Linked DNA regions of Collimonas fungivorans Ter331. The protein of the gene in region 2 interacts with the protein of the main gene of each other region in a pairwise test. Links are inferred from orthologs where the notes say so. Each region holds a gene or a part of one and is shown on either strand. Other genes may lie near its edges.

Region 1 (4,299 bases), 3.1 Mb from region 2 along the record:
GTCGATGACCTGGGTCCATTCGGCATCGCTGAGGTCGGCGCCGGTCGGGTTGTGGCAGCAGGCGTGCAGCAGGACGACCGAACCGCTCGGCATCGATTTCAGCGCATCCAGCATGCCGCTGAAGTTGACGCCGCGGGTGGCCGGGTCATAGTAAGGATAATTGTTGACGGTGAAGCCGGCCGATTCGAACAGCGCGCGGTGGTTTTCCCAGCTTGGATCGCTGATCCAGACTTGCGTGTTGTCGGCGCTGAAGCGCTTGAGGAAATCGGCGCCCAGTTTCAGCGCGCCGGTGCCGCCGATGGCTTGCACGGTGATCGCGCGCTTCTCTTGAACTACGGCGCTGTCGGCCCCAAATACCAGTTCTTGCACAGCCTTGTCGTAAGCCGCCAGGCCTTCGATCGGCAGGTAGGTGCGCGGCGCCAGTTTTTCGATCAGCAGCGCTTCCGCCTTTTGCACGCATTCCAGCAGCGGCACCTTGCCGTTGTCATCGTAATAGACGCCGACGCCGAGGTTGGTCTTGCCTGGATTCTGGTCCGCATTGAAACCCTCGGTGATGCCGAGGATAGGATCGCGTGGCGCCATTTCGATGGCGGTAAAGAGGGAGGCTGAAAGAGGTGCGTTCATCGTGATAACATAAAAAGTTGGCTGCAAAAGAGATTTTGCGGCCGGGTTGAATGCTGTGCCGGGTCACGAGACAAATCGCTGATCGGCGCGGATTTACTACCGTCTATTTTACCAAAGGTCGAAGCCCATGGCTGACATATCACAGGTTCAGAGCACTGTCGACGAGTCCAAAATCGTCACTTTTCCGAATTCGCCGTACAAGCTGTTCCAGCCGTTCCAGCCGGCCGGCGACCAGCCTGAGGCCATCGACAAGCTCGCCGAGGGCCTGCAAGACGGCCTGTTCTACCAGACCTTGCTGGGGGTGACCGGCTCCGGCAAGACCTATACGATGGCCAACGTGATCGCCCGCATGGGGCGGCCGGCGATCGTCTTCGCTCCCAATAAGACGCTGGCGGCCCAGCTGTACAGCGAGTTCCGCGAGTTTTTCCCGCACAACGCCGTCGAGTATTTCGTCAGCTACTACGATTATTACCAGCCGGAAGCCTATGTGCCGCAGCGCGACTTGTTCATCGAGAAAGATTCCTCGATCAATGAGCACATAGAACAGATGCGCCTGTCCTGCACCAAATCGCTGATGGAACGGCGCGATGTGGTCATTGTGGCAACGGTGTCGGCGATCTACGGTATCGGTAATCCCAACGAATACCACCAGATGATCCTGACCTTGCGCGCCAAGGACAAGGTCAGCCAGCGCGACGTCATCGCGCGCCTGATCCAGATGCAATACACGCGCAACGAGATCGATTTCGGCCGCGGCACCTTCCGCGTGCGCGGCGACACCATCGACGTCTTTCCGGCCGAGCATGCCGAGCTGGCCTTGCGCATCGAGATGTTCGACGATGAAATCGACAGCTTGCAGCTGTTCGACCCGCTCACCGGCCGCGTGCGGCAAAAGATCCCGCGCTTCACCGTCTATCCCGGTTCGCACTATGTAACGCCGCGCGCCACCGTGCTGCGCGCCATCGAAACCATCAAGGATGAACTGCGCGACCGGCTCGAATTTTTCCGTAAGGAAAATAAACTGATTGAAGAGCAGCGCATTGAGCAGCGCACCCGTTTCGATCTGGAAATGATGCAGGAAATCGGTTTCACCAAGGGCATCGAAAACTATTCGCGCCACCTGAGCGGCGCCTTGCCGGGCGAGCCGCCGCCGACCCTGGTCGATTACCTGCCGCAGGATGCGCTGATGTTCCTGGACGAATCGCACGTGCTGATCGGCCAGCTGAACGCCATGTACAACGGCGACCGCTCGCGCAAGACCAACCTGGTGGATTACGGTTTCCGGCTGCCGTCGGCGCTGGATAACCGGCCGCTGCGTTTCGATGAATTCGAAGGCAAGATGCGGCAGACGATTTTTGTCTCGGCCACGCCGGCCGATTATGAAAACCAGCATGCCGACCAGGTGGTGGAGCAGGTGGTGCGGCCGACCGGCCTGATCGATCCTGCGATCGAAGTGCGGCCGGCCTTGAGCCAGGTCGACGACCTGATGAACGAAGCCAATGCCCGCATCAAGAAGAACGAACGGGTGCTGGTCACCACGCTGACCAAGCGCATGGCGGAGCAGCTGACCGAGTTCCTGAGCGATAACGGCATCAAGGTGCGCTACCTGCACAGCGATATCGAAACCGTCGAGCGCGTGGAAATCATCCGCGACCTGCGCCTGGGCACGTTCGACGTGCTGGTTGGCATCAACCTGCTGCGCGAGGGCCTGGATATTCCTGAAGTGTCGCTGGTGGCGATCCTGGATGCCGACAAGGAAGGCTTCCTGCGTTCCGAGCGCAGCCTGATCCAGACCATAGGCCGCGCCGCGCGTAACCTGAACGGCACCGCGATCCTGTATGCGGACCGCATGACCGATTCCATGCGCCGCGCCATCGACGAAACCGAGCGCCGCCGCAACAAGCAGATCGCCTTCAATGCCGCCAACGGCATCACGCCGGTCGGCATCAGCAAGCAGATCAAGGAATTGATCGACGGCGTCTACAGCCCGCAGGAAGCGCGCGAAGTGCTGCATGCGGCGCAGGACCAGGCCAAGTACGAGGCGATGAGCGAGAAACAGGTGAGCAAGGAGATCAAGCGCCTGGAGAAGCAGATGGTCGATCACGCCAAGAACCTGGAGTTCGAAAAAGCCGCCCAGGTGCGCGACCAGCTGCATGTGCTGAAGCAGCAGCTGTTCGGTGCGCCGGGCGCGGACAATATCGTTTTGTAGTTGCAGGATTTTTTGCAGCCTGTGTTTGATCAATCCTGTTTTTGACGATTTATGACTGATTTTCTTCCTGCTTCAATCCGTTCCGCGTTGACCGGCGTGCATGCTTCCTGGCTCGCCATCCTGGAGCACGGCTTGCGCGCGGTGGCGCAAGCCAATCCGGCCTACCTGAAGGACTTGGCCGCGGCCGATTACCTGCCTACCGAGGGCCGTATGTTTGCCGCCTTCACCCAGCCGCTGGAAGCGGTGCGTTATGTGCTGGTGGGCGAGGGACCTTATCCGCGCGCGGCCAGCGCCACCGGCGTCTGTTTCATGGACGGCGCGGTCGGCTCCCTGTGGTCGGAGAAGGGGCTGTCGAAGCAGGTCAACCGCGCGACTTCCCTGCGCAATTTCATGAAGATGCTGCTGGTCGCCGATGGCCAGCTGGCGCTGGAAAACACGACCGGCGATGCGATGTCGGATGTGGCGTTGCAGGCGCAGAAGGACGGTTCACAGGCGATCCAGCTGCTGGCCGACCTGCAGGACAACATGGTGAAACGGGGATTTTTGCTGCTGAACGCTTCGCTGGTGTTCCGTCCGGACGTGCCGCCGGTCAAGGACGCCAAGGCCTGGCAGCCGTTCATGCAGGCAGTGTTGCAGGGGCTGGCCGATGCCGCGGACAAACGCGGCGAGGATCTGCCGACGCTGGTGTTGTGGGGGAAAATCGCCGAGCAGCTGAATGCCTACCCAGTGACTGCGCGCTTTCCGAAAGCAGTCGCCGAGCACCCATACAATCTCAGCTTCATCGGCAACGCCGGCATGCAGGCCCTGTTCGGGCCGATGCAGCTGTTGCGGCGTACTTAGATCAGGCTCATTTGCCGCAGGTCGATTTCGGCCTGGGTCAGCGGTTTTTCTGCTGCGGGCGCAGGTGCCGGGGGCGGGCTGAGATCCAGTTGCGGCTCAGCGACAGGCGTCGCGGTTTTCGGGGCCGGCGCCGGTTTGCTCCGTTTGCCGGCGGCCGGGACGGCGTTGGCCAGCCAGCGCTTGAGCATGTCGTCGAACAGCCCCAGCATCGCTTCCGGCAGTTCCGGCGTGTAGGCCTGGCGGATCACGATGCCGTCCCACATGGCGGTCAGCAGCAGCGCCGCCGCATGGGCATCCAGGGCCTGGTCGATCTGGCCGCGTTCCTGGGCGGTGCGCAGCATGTCGGCCAGGCCGTCTACCCACTCCGTCTCCGCCGTCTTGATCACCGCACCCACACGCTTGTTGCGCAAGCCTTCCGCGTAAATCTCGGTCATCAGGCCGGCGTCGCTGATCGCTGCGTAGCGGCGGGCGAAGGCGCGGGTGATGGCGGACAGCGCCTGCGGCAGGTCGTCGGTATCGTGGAATTCAGATAACAAAGTACGCGCCTGGCGCCTTTCGTCCTCCGCCATGGCCGCAATAATCGCATCCTTGCTGGTGAAATAGCGGTACACCGCGCCCGGGCCGAG
Region 2 (4,800 bases):
GTACACGCCCAGCGCAGCGCCCTTGGCGGCCGGCGGCGCGATGCGCGACACCAGCGACGGCTGGCTCGCTTCCAGCACGTTGAAGGCGATGAAAAACCCCAGCAGCAGCACGACCAGCCACTGCCAGTGGATAGTTGCCATCGAGAATGTCGCCAACAGGCCGAGTTGCACGACAAACAACAAGGCCACGGCCGCCAGCATCACTTGCTTCATCTTGCCCTGCTTCTCGCCGACAAACACCGGCGGCAGCATCAGCACAAAAGACGCCAGCACCACCGGCAGGTAGATTTTCCAGTGCGACTCCAGCGGCAGGCCAGCGTATTTGACCAGCGCCGCCGGCATCACCACGAACATCGCCATCTGCGTCATGTGCAGGGCAAACACCCCGTAGTTGAGCCGCATCAGCTCACCGTTGCGCAAGATCTCCGACCACGCCACGCGCCTGGCCTTGACCAGCGGCGCCGACGGCACCAGCCACACCACCACCACGATCGCGGCCAGCGACAGGATGCCGGTCAGGGCGAAGATGCCGCCCATGCCTACCCATTGGTACAGCAGCGGCGAAACGATCAGCGACAAGGCAAAGGTCAGCCCGATGGAGCCGCCAACCATGGCCATGGCCTTGGTACGATGTTCTTCCCGGGTGGAATCGGCGATGAAAGCGGTCACCGCCGCCGAAATCGCGCCGGCGCCCTGGATCGCACGGCCGATGATGACCCAGTAGATATTGCCGGCAGCGGCGGCGATGAAGGAGCCCAGCGCAAACAGGATCAGGCCGATCACGATGATCTTCTTGCGGCCGTATTTGTCGGAGGCGACGCCGAACGGGATTTGCCCGAACGATTGCGCCAGGCCGTAGATTCCCATGGCAAGGCCGACCAGGGCCGCGCTGTCGCCGCCGGGCAAGGTTTTGGCGTGCACCGCAAACACCGGCAAGATCAGGAACAGGCCCAGCATGCGCAACGCAAATATCGACGCCAGGGAGGCGCTCGCCTTGACTTCGGCGCGGCTCATGCCGCTGCTGATTTCACTGCTCATTTCGCTGTCGAAAGAGGAAGACGAATTATTCATATTGGGTATTGGCGAATGGCGCCTGTCACGGCTGCACAACGACGAAGATCGAAACCCGTTATAGTATCAGGTTGATCCGTTTGATATGGCATGGCCGCGCCCGGCAGCGATTCCCGCCAGGGGCTGCGGCAAGCCTTGCAGACGTGAATTGCAATTCCAACAAGCCAACACGGCCTTAAACTTACGCTGAAAGCTGTAAATGGAAGAGATCCGCATCCGGGGTGCGCGCACGCATAACCTCAAGAACATCAATCTGGATTTACCCCGCAACAAACTGATCGTGATCACCGGTTTGTCCGGCTCCGGCAAGTCGTCGCTGGCGTTTGACACGCTGTATGCGGAAGGCCAGCGGCGTTATGTCGAATCGCTGTCGTCCTACGCCAGGCAATTCCTGCAGCTGATGGAAAAGCCGGATGTCGACCTGATCGAAGGCCTGTCGCCGGCGATTTCGATCGAACAGAAAGCCACCTCGCACAATCCGCGCTCCACCGTCGGCACGGTGACCGAGATCCACGATTACCTGCGCCTGCTATATGCGCGGGTCGGCACGCCTTACTGCCCGGATCATCCGGAGAAGCCGCTGGCGGCGCAGTCGGTGTCGCAGATGGTCGATGCGGTGCTGGCGATGCCGGACGATACCAAGCTGATGATCCTGGCGCCGGTGGTGGCCAACCGCAAGGGCGAGCATGTCGACCTGTTCGAACAGATGCAGGCCCAGGGGTTTGTGCGCTTCCGCATCCAGAGCGGCACCGGCGCCGCCAAGATCTATGAAGTCGACGACCTGCCCAAGCTGAAGAAGACCGAGAAGCACACCATCGACGTCGTGATCGATCGCCTGAAAGTCAAGGCCGACACCAAGCAGCGCCTGGCGGAGAGTTTCGAAACCGCATTGCGCCTGGCCGAGGGCCGTGCGATTGCGCTGGAGATGGATAGCGGCACCGAACACATGTATTCCAACAAGTTCGCCTGCCCGATCTGCGGTTATTCGCTGCAGGAGCTGGAGCCGCGCCTGTTTTCGTTCAACAATCCGATGGGCGCCTGCCCGGAATGCGACGGCCTGGGCCATATCGAGTTTTTCGATCCCAAGCGCATCGTCGCCTTCCCTAACCTGTCGCTGGCCAGCGGCGCGGTCAAGGGCTGGGACCGGCGCAACCAGTTCTATTTCCAGATGCTGACCAGCATCGCGGCGCACTACGCTTTCGATATCGACGTGCCGTTTGAAAAACTTCCGGAGAAAGCACAGCAGGCAGTCCTGTATGGCTCCGGCAAGGAAACCATACCGTTCAGCTATGTCAACGAACGCGGCCGCACTGTGATCAAGGAACACACATTTGAAGGCGTGGTCAACAACCTGCAGCGCCGTTATCGCGAAACCGATTCGATGGCGGTCAAGGAAGAGCTGGCCAAGTTCATCAATGAAAAAGAATGCCCGTCCTGCCATGGCGCGCGGCTGCGCGTGGAAGCGCGCTTCGTCAAGGTCGGCAACGGCAAACAGGAACGCGCCATTTACGAAGTCGCGGCGACGCCCTTGCGCGAAACGCTGACCTTCTTTGAAAAACTGAAGCTGACCGGCGCCAAGAAGGAAATCGCCGACCGCATCATCAAGGAAATCGTCTCGCGCCTGACCTTTCTCAACAATGTCGGCCTCGATTACCTGTCGCTGGAACGCAGCGCCGACACCTTGTCCGGCGGCGAAGCACAGCGCATCCGCCTGGCGTCGCAAATCGGTTCCGGCCTGACCGGCGTCATGTATGTGCTGGACGAGCCGTCGATCGGCTTGCACCAGCGCGATAACGACCGCCTGATCGAAACCCTGCGCCATCTGCGCGACATCGGCAACAGCGTGCTGGTGGTGGAGCATGACGAAGATGCGATCCGCACCGCCGACTATGTGGTCGACATGGGCCTGGGCGCCGGCGTGCATGGCGGCGAAGTGATCGCCGAAGGCACCCTGGAACAGATCCTCAAAAGCAAGAAATCGCTGACCGCGAAGTACCTCAACGGCACCTTGAAAATCGCCGTGCCGGAGAAACGCATACCGGCCGATCCGGACCGCCAGTTCATCATTACCGGCGCCACCGGCAACAACCTGAAGAACGTCACCATGAACCTGCCGGTCGGCTTGCTGACCTGCGTCACCGGGGTTTCCGGTTCGGGCAAGTCGACGCTGGTCAACGACACCTTGTACCATGCCGCGGCGCGCCATCTGTATGGTTCGCAGGCGGAACCGGCGGCGCATGAATCGATAGGCGGACTGGAGCATTTCGACAAAGTGATCTCGGTCGACCAGGCCCCTATCGGCCGTACGCCGCGCTCCAATCCGGCCACCTATACCGGCTTGTTCACGCCGATCCGCGACCTGTTTTCGACCGTGCCGATGGCCAAGGAACGCGGCTACAACGCCGGCCGTTTCTCGTTCAATGTCAAGGGCGGCCGCTGCGAAGCCTGCCAGGGCGACGGCGTGATCAAGGTCGAAATGCACTTCCTGCCGGATGTCTACGTGCCGTGCGACGTCTGCCACGGCAAGCGCTACAACCGCGAAACGCTTGAAGTGCACTACAAGGGCAAGAGCATCACCGAAGTGCTGGGCATGACGGTGGAAGAAGCCTATGAGTTCTTCAAGCCGGTGCCGGTGATCGCGCGCAAGCTGCATACGCTGCTGGATGTCGGCCTCGGTTATATCCGCCTCGGCCAGAGCGCCACCACGCTGTCCGGCGGCGAGGCGCAGCGCGTCAAGCTGTCGCTGGAACTGTCCAAGCGCGATACCGGCCGCACCCTGTATATCCTGGATGAGCCGACTACCGGCTTGCACTTCCACGACATCGACCTACTATTGAAAGTGATCCACCGCCTGCGCAACCAGGGTAATACCGTGGTCATCATCGAGCACAACCTGGATGTCATCAAGACCGCCGACTGGCTGATCGATCTCGGTCCGGAAGGCGGCGCCGGCGGCGGCCGCATCATCGCTACCGGCACGCCGGAGCAGGTGGCGGCGAACCCGGCCAGCGTTACCGGCAAGTACCTGGGACCCTTGCTGGAAAAACCGAAGAAAAAATAAACAGGCATGCCCCCGGCCAGCGCGGCCGGGACATGCAATAGCGAGATAACGATGTCTACCAACACCTCCCCGGCGCTGTCTGCAGCGCAGATTGACGCTTTCGAAAAAGATGGTTATCTGGTCTTGCCGCACCTGGTGCCGGCCGCCGACTGCGAGCTGATGGCGGCCACCGCCAACGCCCACCTGGCGCAGGCAGTGGCGCCGCTGGAATACGAATCCGAAGTCGGTTATGCCGGCGCGCCGAAGTCGCTCGACAGCGCCGGCGGCCGCACCGCACGGCGGCTGCGCAATGCCTACCAGCGCGACGGCAGTTATCGCGCCTGGGCCACAAATCCGCAGCTGGTGGCGATGCTGGAACTGCTGCTGGGCGAAGCGGTCTGCCTGACCTTGTCGCACCATAACTGCGTAATGACCAAGCATCCGCACTTCGGCACCGCGACCGGCTGGCATCGCGATATCCGCTACTGGTCGTTCCCGCGCAACGAACTGATTTCGGTCTGGCTGGCGCTGGACAGCGAAAACGCCAACAACGGCGGCCTGCGCTTCATTCCAGGCTCGCACCGCTTCGACATCAAACCCGAGCAGATGGACGAGCTGGATTTCCTGCGCCCGGAAGTGGCGGCCAACCAGGCCCTGTTTGCGCAAGGGAAATCGGTCGAACTGCAACA

What was found.
Region 1: the proteins of uvrA (region 2) and uvrB interact in binary tests that used the Escherichia coli proteins (3 or more experiments, as listed by UniProt). The link is inferred for Collimonas fungivorans Ter331 from one-to-one orthologs.

What each region holds. Positions count from the first base shown.
Region 1 is NC_015856.1:3,677,830-3,682,128, reverse strand. The notes cover bases 354-3,292. They hold uvrB (excinuclease ABC subunit UvrB), read left to right. Parts: upstream 354-751; coding sequence 752-2,833; downstream 2,834-3,292. Other genes in these bases: CFU_RS16160 (uracil-DNA glycosylase), read left to right, coding at 2,885-3,292; CFU_RS16170 (aromatic amino acid transaminase), read right to left, coding at 354-624. Also shown: more of CFU_RS16170, read right to left, coding at 1-353; more of CFU_RS16160, read left to right, coding at 3,293-3,673; CFU_RS16155 (TetR/AcrR family transcriptional regulator), read right to left, coding at 3,670-4,299. UniProt on the Escherichia coli protein: The UvrABC repair system catalyzes the recognition and processing of DNA lesions. A damage recognition complex composed of 2 UvrA and 2 UvrB subunits scans DNA for abnormalities.
Region 2 is NC_015856.1:569,409-574,208, reverse strand. What follows is about bases 893-4,332. They hold uvrA (excinuclease ABC subunit UvrA), read left to right. Parts: upstream 893-1,270; coding sequence 1,271-4,132; downstream 4,133-4,332. Other genes in these bases: CFU_RS02460 (phytanoyl-CoA dioxygenase family protein), read left to right, coding at 4,184-4,332; CFU_RS02470 (MFS transporter), read right to left, coding at 893-1,071. Outside these bases: more of CFU_RS02470, read right to left, coding at 1-892; more of CFU_RS02460, read left to right, coding at 4,333-4,800. UniProt on the Escherichia coli protein: The UvrABC repair system catalyzes the recognition and processing of DNA lesions. UvrA is an ATPase and a DNA-binding protein. A damage recognition complex composed of 2 UvrA and 2 UvrB subunits scans DNA for abnormalities.